3 linked regions of the Planctellipticum variicoloris genome follow. The protein of the gene in region 2 interacts with the protein of the main gene of each other region in a pairwise test. Links are inferred from orthologs where the notes say so. Each region holds a gene or a part of one and is shown on either strand. Other genes may lie near its edges.

Region 1 (4,238 bases), 4.8 Mb from region 2 along the record:
CAGAATTCCGCAGTCGCCACGAACCATTCTGCAACAGGCGGCGCATTTTGCGCCGCCTGGGATAACTGGCGAAGCAGGATGAGGCGTGTCGAGCGCTTTGTCACGGTCACGTTTTCGGCTGCTGATGCAGGACGAACAGGGAGCAACCAGAGGAAGTCTCTTGGGTTTCGCTGTTGTCTGGCTATTCGCTATTCCCTGCTCGCTATTCGCTCAATCTGGAGTCCAAAGTGTGGCACAGCACTACGAGTTCAAACCGCAGCACTTCTTATACTTCTTCCCGCTGCCGCACGGGCAGGGGTCGTTCCGCCCGACCTTGTCGCCGAAGTTGCGGATCGTCTCCACCGCCTGCACTTCGCCCGGACCCGTCGAGCCGCTCCCGCTCGACGTCGTCTGCTGCTGCGGCTCCGCTTCAATCGCCGCCGGGGCGGAGTGCGTCGCGGCGCTGATCCGCCACAACGAACCGACGAACTCCGGACTCTGGTGCTCGATCCGGAAGATCGCCGAGGTCACCTGACCCCCGATCCGGTCCCACATCTGCTCGAACGCCCGCATCCCTTCCCGACGGTACTCGACCTTCGGATCCTTCTGGGCATATCCCACCAGGCCGATCCCGGCCCGCAGATGGTCCATATAGTAGAGGTGGTCTTTCCAGGCGGTGTCGAGGATCTCCAGGATCAGCGACCGCTCGGTCTGATACAGCTCGGGCCGGAACCGTCGCTCGAACCCGACGCGGACGGCCTTCGCCACGGCATCCCGGCCGGATTTTTCCAGTTCCGTCGCGTCCAGGCTGGCCTGGAACTCGGCATTCGCCCAGTTGATCAGGTTCTGCAGTCCCTGCGGATCGACGGGGTGTTCCACCTTCGCCCCGTTCGCGCCGGGACCAACGCCGTTCGATGCGCCGTAGGCCTTGTCGAGATAGCCGTTAAGCTGCTCGATCGCCGTCCCTCGCGCCAGAAACTTCTGGCTCAGTTCGAACAGCATCCGGGCGATATCGTTGCGAGGTTTCGACTCGACCTCGCCGGGATCGAGATGCGTGTTGAACCGCCCGCTCGCCCAGCGAATCAGGCCTTCCCGGTCGTAGCGCTCCCCGGCCCCGGCCCGTTCCGCCATGAAGTTCGTCATCCCCACCGAGACGGGGAATTCGACTTCCTTGTGCCGGTACAGCTCGTCGATCCGGGCACGGATGAACGTCGCGGCCTGTTCCGGAGTCATGTCGTTAAAGACATCGGGTTCCAGTCCGATCGCGTACTGTTGCGCCACCCAGCCGACCAGCGAGCGCTGATTCCAGTCGGGGGCCAGGAAGGCGTCCAGCGGGCTGTAGTCGATCCGGGCCAGCGCCTCGCGGGCGCGGTCCAGCAGATAGACCTGCAGGCCTTCGAGACCGATCTTCTTCAGCTCGCGATCGTTGGTGTTGAGGGCGAACCGCGCGTTGACCCAGCGGGCCATCGCGTTCCAGTTCCGTTCGCGATCGTCTGCGACGTCCTCGGGCAGGTTCTCGTCGATCTGTTCCTGAATCGCCAGATCGGCCTGCCGCTCGGCCTGCCCGGCGATGTGCGCCTCCGCCTGCTCGCGCGTCATGTTCTGGACGTCGCGCGGCTCGATGTCGAGCCCCAGCGCCTGACTCGCCCACTCCGCCACCGTTTCCCAGCGGTAATTCGCCGACAGAAAGTGCTTCGTCCAGCGTTCGAGCTGCCGGTCGATCATCTCCAGAATCAGGGAACGGCAGTCCGAACCCTCCAGAATCCCCTGACGATAGCCGTAAACGCGCTTTCGCTGCTCGTCCATGACTTCGTCGTATTCGAGCAGATGCTTTCGCATGTCGAAGTGCCGCTCTTCGACCTTTTTCTGCGCGGCCTCGATCCGGTTGCTGACCATCCGGCTCTCGATCCGCTCCCCTTCCTGCATGCCGAGAGCGGTCAGCCAGTCCTTGACCCAGTCCCCCGCAAACTTCCGCATCAGATCGTCTTCCAGCGACAGGAAGAACCGGCTCGAGCCAGGATCCCCCTGACGACCGGCGCGGCCGCGGAGCTGCAGGTCGATCCGGCGGCTGTCGTGCCGCTCGGTGCCGACCACGTGCAGGCCGCCCAGCTCGGCGACCTTGCGCCCCTCGGCGACCATCCCTTCCTGCGTGGCGATCCGCTTCGTCGTTTCGTCCCACACCGACTTCGGGACATCGAGACGCGTCGCATAGATCTGCTTCAGCTCGTCCCAGGCCATGTACTCGGGGTTGCCGCCGAGGATGATGTCGGTGCCGCGGCCGGCCATGTTGGTGGAGATGGTGACGGCGTTGTGGCGGCCGGCCTGGGCGATGATCTCGGCCTCCCGCTCGTGGTATTTGGCGTTGAGGACGTTGTGCTTGATGCCGTGCTGCTTCAGCTTCAGGCTGAGGTACTCGGAGCTTTCGATCGAGACCGTCCCGACCAGCACGGGGCGGCCGGTGGCGTGGACTTCTTTGACTTCCTGAATGACCGCGTCCCACTTTTCATTCATCGTGCGATAAATGGCGTCGGGATGGTTGATCCGCTGCGTCGGCCGGTTGGTGGGAACCGCCAGCACGTCGAGCTTGTAGATCTTCCAGAACTCGTTGGCTTCGGTCATAGCCGTTCCGGTCATGCCCGAGAGCTTCTTGTAGAGCTTGAAGAAGTTCTGCAGCGTGATCGTCGCCAGGGTCTGCGTCTCTTCCTTGATCCGGACCCCTTCCTTCGCCTCGACCGCCTGGTGCAGCCCGTCGCTCCACTGCCGGCCGTCCATCTTGCGGCCGGTGTGCTCGTCGATGATGACGATCTCGCCCGTCGGCTCGACGACATAATGCACGTCGCGCTTGTAGAGCCAGTGGGCCTTCAGCGAGTTGTCGAGGAGGTGGGGCCATTCCATGTTGCCCGCGGTGTAGAAGCTCTCCACCCCGACCAGTTCTTCGGCATGCCGCACCCCCGCCTCCGTCAGGTGGCAGGTGTGCTCCTTCTCTTTGATCTCGAAGTGCTCCCCCGGCTTGAGCTGCCGGGCGATCCGGTCGGCCTTGGGGTACTTGGTGACGTCGTCGTGGGCGAGGCCCGAGATGATCAGCGGCGTCCGCGCCTCGTCGATGAGGATGTTGTCGATTTCGTCGATCACCGCATAAACGAGCTTCCCCTGCACCTGCGACTCGGCGGTGGGCTTCATGTTGTCGCGGAGGTAGTCGAAGCCGAATTCGTTGTTAGTGCCGTACGTGATGTCGCAGTCGTAGGCTTTCTTCCGTTCGTCGATCGGCATGTTCGACTGGATGGCGCCGACCGTCAGGCCCAGGCCCATGTAGGTCGGACCCATCCACTCCATGTCGCGGCGGGCGAGGTAGTCGTTGACGGTGATGACCTGCACGTTGCCGGCGAGGGCGTTGAGGAATGTGGGAAGGGTGGCGACCAGGGTCTTGCCTTCGCCGGTGACCATTTCGGCGATCATCCCCTTGTGGAGGATGTAGCCGCCGACCATCTGCACGTCGTAGTGCCGCATCTTGAGATAACGCTTGCCGGCTTCGCGGACGGCGGCAAAGGCGTCTGGCAGCAGGTCGTCGAGCGTCTCCCCTTTCGCCAGCCGGGCGCGCAGCCGACTGGCGGTCTGACGGAGCTCGTCGTCCGAGAGCTGTTCGTACGCCGGTTCGAGCTTGTTGATTTTGTCCAGCGGCGATCCGGGGACGATTCGCGCCTCCCCCGTTTTCTTATCGCGAACAAAGCCGATCTGCCGGACTCGGCGCTCGTTGGACGAGCCGAACAGCCCGGTGACGAACCGTTCGATGGTCGCCAGCACGGTGCTGAAAATGACGCCGATCTTCTCGAGAAATTCCATGACGCTATCCGCTCGCGGAGTTATCCCGCTTCCCGGTTCCCGCTGGCGTGTCGCCGGACCGGCGGACACTTCAGAATGGAATGCAGGAGCAGGGGGTTTGACTCTATCGGTATCCGTACGGAATGCCGGCTCCAGGCCAGACGGAAGGAAATCGCGATCCGGTCGCAAGCCGGGCGGCTTGCGCTTCCGGGATTCCCGGCACCGTCCAGACTGGTGCAGACTTCCAGAAAACAATCCCTTGAATGCTCGAAACCGGGGATGCGACGTCACTGCATCGGGTTCACCGGACCTCAGATCGGGTCAGCTTGACTTCCGACCGGTAAAAGTTGCCACGTTTCCCGTCACAATCCGCACGCCGCTGCCAGACTGACAGGGGCGTCGCTCCCGATCCGCCGCCCCTGCCAGAATCGGGCTATCGC
Region 2 (2,940 bases):
TTGGGGTGGAAGGCCATTCCCAGAAAGCCCTCTTCGTTCTCGTTGTCCTTATAGGACACCTTGGAAGAGAGATCCATGAAGATCCGGGTGGACTTTGCGGAGGGAGAATTGTCGAAGACGTGAATCGTCCCCTGTTCGGTCGGGACGAACAACCGGTTCGAACCGTCGCCCGCATGCGTGAGCAGGATCGGGCGGATCGGGGCGATCTTGCCGTTCTGCTCGAACTCCCAGCCGGTGAACTCCAGGCTGGGAAATGCAGGAACGACTTGGAGTGGCAGGGCCGAAGTGTCGGGATCAGCAGCCCGGCTCGCCGTCGCGAGACACAGGATGGCGGCGGTCAGGAAGAAACGTTGCATCACGGAGAAATTCCTGAAGAGAGTGGCTGGTGATGAGTGGTTGGTGGCGAGTGAGGAGAGACCTCAGGACAATTCGGTGCGGACGGTTTCCAGCAGTTTTTTCGTGAGCTGGATCCCTTCCGCTTCGGGGAGCGTGCTTCCCTCGTACTCGATGCCGACATAGCCGCGGTAACCGAACGAGAGGACGATCTCCATTATCTTGCGGTAGTCGGTGCTCGTTTCATTCCCCTGATCGTCGAAGTCGTGCGACTTGGCGCTGACCCCCTTGGCGAACGGCATCAGATCGGCGACTCCCTGGTATCGGTCGTACTGAATCTTGGGTCCCGCCACGCGGAAGTTGCCGAAGTCGGGCAGCGTTCCGCAATTCGGGTTGTCGACCGTGCGCATCACCGAGGCGAGCCACGAGCCGTTGGACGAAAGGCCGCCGTGGTTCTCGACGATCACGCCAATGCCGTGGGTCGCGCCGAACTCGGCCAGCTTCCGCAATCCGTCGGCCGCCCGCTGAATCTGCTCGTAGTAGGACCCGCTGCTGGCCGCGTTCACGCGGATCGAATGGCAGCCGAGGTACTTGGCCCACTCGACCCAGCGGTAGTGGTTTTCCACGGCCTGGTACCGCTTCTTCTCGTCGGCGTCGCCGAGCTGGCCTTCGCCGTCGCACATGATCAGCAGACTCTTGACGCCGGCGTCGTCGGCCCGCTGCTTCAGCTCCTTCAGCGTCGCGTCGTCGTGCTTCTTGTCCTTGTAGAACTGGTTCACGTACTCGACCGCATCAATGCCAAACTGCTCCTTCGTGATCTTCGCGAAGTCCATCGGGTCGGCCTTCTTGTCAAAGAAGGTCCGGTGCAGCGACCACTGAGCGAGCGAAATCTGGTAGAGCGGCGGCTTCTGCTGGGCGAACAGGCGCCCGGCGGGAACAACGGCAGCGGCGGCAGCCAGTGCGGCCGTCTGGAGGAAACGACGACGATCGAGACCGGACATTCAGGAATCCTCTCAGGTGATCGTTGAAGAGACGGGAAAAGCGTGCCCGGCATTGTAGCCGCGGGCGCAGACCAAAGGGAGTTGCCGCCTGGAGAAGCGGAAATCGGAATCCCCCCCCGGATCAAGGAGTCCGATCGCCGAGCGATTCGGGAATCCGCTGGACGCGCCCTTCGCGATCGACGCAGGCCAGGATGCTGGTGGCGGAGGCGATCAGGGTGTCGCCGCGGAACATGCGGTACGAATGCTCGATCTTGGCGGCGGAAACCTTCTCAACGCGCGTGACTACGCGGAGGAGGTCGTCGTATCGGGCCGGAGAGTGGTAGTTGCAGACGAGCTTCACGACGACCAGAAACAGCCCGGACTCCTCGATCTCGCGGTAGTTTCCCCCTTGAGCCCGCAGAAGTTCGGTCCGTCCCATCTCGTAGAAGTTGACGTGGTTGCCGTGGTGCAGAAAACCCATCGCGTCGGTTTCGCAGTAACGGACGCGGATCTCGATCTCGTGCTCGGTCAACATGCCCGACGACTCCTCGGGGGGCGAAATGACAGACTTGCGCAGACTTCTCGGAACGGTTCAGGTCCGCACGCCCAGGGCATTGCGGTCGAAAATCCTGCCGTTCGGCGAGTCGCCGACGGTGCCGGCCACATCGTCAACGGCAAGCTGATAGAGCCGGCGGCCGCACGCGGTAGGGTAGTGTCCGTCGATGCAGGCCTGGCAGAGCGATTCCCCCGCCATGCCGATGCTGCGAGGAATGGAATCACGGCGCAGATAGCGGAGCGAGTCCGCACCAAGGGCGCGGGCCATCTGAGCTTCGGACTCCAGCGTCAGCTCGCCGTTCTCCAGGAATTTCGGAGCGAACAGCTCTTCGACCGTCGACATGTCGATGCCGTAGAAGCAGGGCGAAATGATCGGCGGGCAGGCCACGCGGACGTGGATCTCCTTCGCCCGACCGCGTTCGCGGACCTGCGAAACCAGGCTCTTGAGCGTGGTCGAACGGACGATGCTGTCCTCCACCAGAATCACGCGTTTCCCCTCCATCACCTCCGGCAGGGGCGTGAACTTCATCCGCACTTTGTCGGCCCGGTTGGCCCCTTCGATAAACGTCCGTCCGAGATACCGGTTGCGGATCAGACCTTCGACGGACGGAATGCCCAGCGCAAAGGCCATCGCATCCGCCGCGGCTTTGGCGGTATCCGGAACCGGGACGACCACCGTGTCCGACTTGTCGATTGTGATCAGCTCCTGCGCCGCCAGCTCTTCGCCCAGCCGTTTGCGGGTCATGTAAACGCTGCGGTCGTCGAGGGAACTGGCGACGTTGGCGAAGTAAATCCATTCGAAGAAGCAGTGGGCGTGTCGCGGCGACTCCGCAAACTGGCGGATCTGTACTTCGCCGTCTTCGATCAGGATTGCGTGACCGGGCGGCAGGCTGTGAATGTCTGAGTCGCGGAATCCGATGTTGGCCAGGGCCACGCTCTCGCTCGCCGCGACAAACAGCGAGCCGTCGGTTGCGAAACAGAGCGGTCGGATACCGAGCGGATCGCGGGCGACGAGCATCCGCCCCAGGGCGTCCAGAAACACGACGTTGTAGGCGCCGTCCAGTCGATCGCT
Region 3 (3,084 bases), 2.7 Mb from region 2 along the record:
TCACGAGCGCCAGCACGACGACCAGCTTACGTCGAATCGAGCGGGTTAAGAACACCGCAGGACGTCCTTGTCTCGCGTAACAGAGAAAGCCGTTCCATCGGCCGCATCGACGGGAGAGATTTGCAAAGATTACAGGGCGAACCGGATTCGGACAACCCCGAATTCGCGATCGCCTTTCTGCGGTCGCCGCTGTTGGCGCAGAAAAAAACCCGGCCGCAAACGCCGGGTCCCTCACCTTGCATCCCGCGCCTGGAGACGCCTAGACCTTGCCGATAATCAGGCAGGCGTTGTGGCCGCCGAAGCCGAAATTGTTCGACATCACGCGATCGACTTTCATGCGTCGTGCTTCGTCCGGAACATAGTCGAGATCGCAATCGGGATCGGGGTTCCGCAGATTGATCGTCGGCGGCGCCACCTGGTGCAGCAGCGCCTGCACGGAGATCACGAACTCGACGCCGCCCGAGGCTCCCAGCAGATGCCCGAGCTGACTCTTCGTGCTCGACACCGCCAGCCGCTTCGCTTCGGATTCAAAAACGCGTTTGATGGCTGCGGTCTCGGCCTTGTCCCCCAGGGGGGTGCTCGTGCCGTGCGCGTTGATGTATTGAATTTGATCGACGGAGAGTTTTGCGTCCCGCAGCGCATTCTGCATGGATCGCGCCGCCCCGGAGCCATGCGGATCGGGCGCCGTCATATGACTGCCGTCCGAGGACATGCCGTATCCGAGGACTTCCGCCAGGATTGTCGCATTGCGGCTTTTCGCGTGCTCGTACTCTTCGAGCACCACGACTCCCGCCCCTTCCGACAGCACGAAACCGTCCCGCTCGCGATCAAACGGACGACTCGCCGTCTCGGGACTCGCGACTCGGGTCGACAGGGCGCTCATCCGGGCGAATCCGGACAGCCCCATGGGAGTAATCGCCGCTTCGCTGCCGCCGCAGATCATCACGTCCGCGTCGTCGTACTGGATCATGCGAAACGCATCGCCGATCGCATTGCTGGCGGATGCGCAGGCCGTCGCCACGGCCGTGCTGGGACCCTTGAGCCCCCAGTGGACGGAGACGTTTCCGCTGGCCGCATTGACCATCAGCTTGGGAATCATGAACGGCGAGACGCGGCTGGGCCCGCGATCGAAGAGCTTGGTATGCTGCTCTTCGATTTCGTTGAGCCCGCCGATGCCGCTGCCGATGATGACACCAGCCCGGTAGGGATCGGGATAAGCGGAGAAATCGATCCCAGACTGCTGCACGGCTTTCTGAGCGGCCGCGAGCGCGAACTGGCAGAAACGGTCGAGACGCTTGGCTTCTTTACCGTCAAAGTGTTCGTCGGGGTTGAAATCCTTGATTTCCCCGCCGAAGTTCACTTTGAAGTCAGAGCAGTCAAAGCGTTCCAGCCGACTGACACCGCTCTTGCCGACGCAGAGTTTTTCCCAAAACTCCGACAGCTCACAGCCGAGCGCGGTGATGACCGACATCCCTGTCACGACGACTCGTCTGGACATCCGTCACTGCTTTTCCTGAATGTACTTGATGGCGTCGCCCACAGTCCGGATTTTTTCGTAATCTTCGTCCGGAATGGTGACTTCGAATTCGTCTTCGAATTCCATGACCAGCTCGACCACGTCGAGAGAATCGGCCTTCAGATCGTCCTGAAACGAGCTTTCCAGCTTAATATCCTCTTTGGGAATATTGAGCTGCTCGCTGACGATTTCAATCACTTTCTCTTCAACCGGCGACACGCTGCACTCCTTCGGAAGCCCGGGGCCGATTCCGCCCTGTTTGCAGTCTCTGATTCCTCGATCCCACCCGGCGGGGATGCCTGTTCGGCAGGCGCAAAACGAGCCTGCGGCGGGACGGCGTGAAGATATACCGCGATTCCCGAATCGTGTAAACCGCAACGGGGTTGCGATTCTTTCCCCGGTTGCCGCGGGCCGCCAAACGGCCCGGTCCCGGCGGCAATCGACGCAAGGACTCCCTGCAAACGACGAGGCCCGGCGCCTCCGGAATGGCGCCGGGCCTGACGTTCATCGTTCGCCGTTGAAAGGCGGTCGCGACCGCTCAGCTCTCGCCGGTGCCGAGCGACTCCGGTGTGTCGATATGCACCGCCTTGTAGCCGCCGATCGATTTGAAGTAGAGAATCAGCAGCAGGTACAGCACCGCCATCGTGGCCGGGACGTAGGCCGTCTGACGGAGAGCCGCCTTGCCGCCGTCAATGCCTGCCGTCTGCACCAGTTTCTTGTCCTCTCCGGCCGTGGCCTTGGCCTCGCCCCACCACGCCGCCAGTTCCGCGTGATTCTTGTCTTCTTTCTTTTCGCTGGCCAGCAGCTCTCCGGCTCGCGCCAGCTCCTTGCCACCATCCTCCACCACCCCGACCTTAGCACCGTCCAGACCGACGGTCTTGAAGACGATGAACTGGCTTTCCGTGGCCGCCTTATAGCGATCGAATGCCTCCGGAGACACTCCCTTCAACTGCTGCGATGCATAGTGATCCTGCTGGAACCCAATCGCCGGGCCACCCAGCAGACCGGCGGACAGCATTCCGACGCCGCCGAGCATCCCGATCGAGACCGCCCCGCCGCGCGGGAACTGCTCCGAAACGACCGCCAGCATTGTCGGCCAGAGGAACGTCTTACCCAGTGCGTACACAGTGGCGGCGATGACACACATCGCGACCCCCTCGGCGTTTCCGAGCAGCGTCAGTCCCGTCGCTCCCAGAACGCCGCTGACGAACAGCAGCCCCAGCGGCGAGATCCGGTGCACGATCGGGCCGGCGACGAATCGCAGCAGGAACATCAGCAGCGACGTATAGACGAAGAGCGCCAACCCGGAGGCCGGGCTCCCCATGATCGCGCCGGTAATCTTGGCGATCCAGGAATCGGTGCCAAGTTCGACATAGCCGACCATGGCATGAATCAACAGCAGGACGAGCATCAGCGGGGCGAAGAGCTGGCCGATCATCTGGCCCAGCGTCACGCCGGCCGATTCGGCTTCCGACTTGGGGAACTTCTGCCCCAGCAACATGCCGCCATAGAAAATGACCGGCACGAGGAACAGTGACATCTGGATCTTCCAGTCGACCGGCTGCACG

What was found.
Region 1: the proteins of SH412_RS06455 (region 2) and secA interact in binary tests that used the Escherichia coli proteins (3 or more experiments, as listed by UniProt). The link is inferred for Planctellipticum variicoloris from one-to-one orthologs.
Region 3: the proteins of SH412_RS06455 (region 2) and acpP interact in binary tests that used the Escherichia coli proteins (3 or more experiments, as listed by UniProt). The link is inferred for Planctellipticum variicoloris from one-to-one orthologs.

The regions. Positions count from the first base shown.
Region 1 is NZ_CP130886.1:6,462,266-6,466,503, reverse strand. Bases 41-4,126 are described here. They hold secA (preprotein translocase subunit SecA), read right to left. Parts: upstream 3,820-4,126; coding sequence 241-3,819; downstream 41-240. UniProt on the Escherichia coli protein: Required for protein export, interacts with the SecYEG preprotein conducting channel.
Region 2 is NZ_CP130886.1:1,634,109-1,637,048, forward strand. What follows is about bases 153-2,940. They hold SH412_RS06455 (acyl-CoA thioesterase), read right to left. Parts: upstream 1,849-2,940; coding sequence 1,456-1,848; downstream 153-1,455. Other genes in these bases: SH412_RS06445 (PQQ-dependent sugar dehydrogenase), read right to left, coding at 153-356; SH412_RS06450 (sugar phosphate isomerase/epimerase family protein), read right to left, coding at 420-1,334; SH412_RS06460 (amidophosphoribosyltransferase), read right to left, coding at 1,906-2,940. In the rest of the region: more of SH412_RS06445, read right to left, coding at 1-152.
Region 3 is NZ_CP130886.1:4,304,152-4,307,235, forward strand. Bases 119-3,050 are described here. They hold acpP (acyl carrier protein), read right to left. Parts: upstream 1,736-3,050; coding sequence 1,502-1,735; downstream 119-1,501. Other genes in these bases: fabF (beta-ketoacyl-ACP synthase II), read right to left, coding at 260-1,498; SH412_RS16720 (MFS transporter), read right to left, coding at 2,055-3,050. In the rest of the region: SH412_RS16705 (sensor histidine kinase), read right to left, coding at 1-55; more of SH412_RS16720, read right to left, coding at 3,051-3,084. UniProt on the Escherichia coli protein: Carrier of the growing fatty acid chain in fatty acid biosynthesis.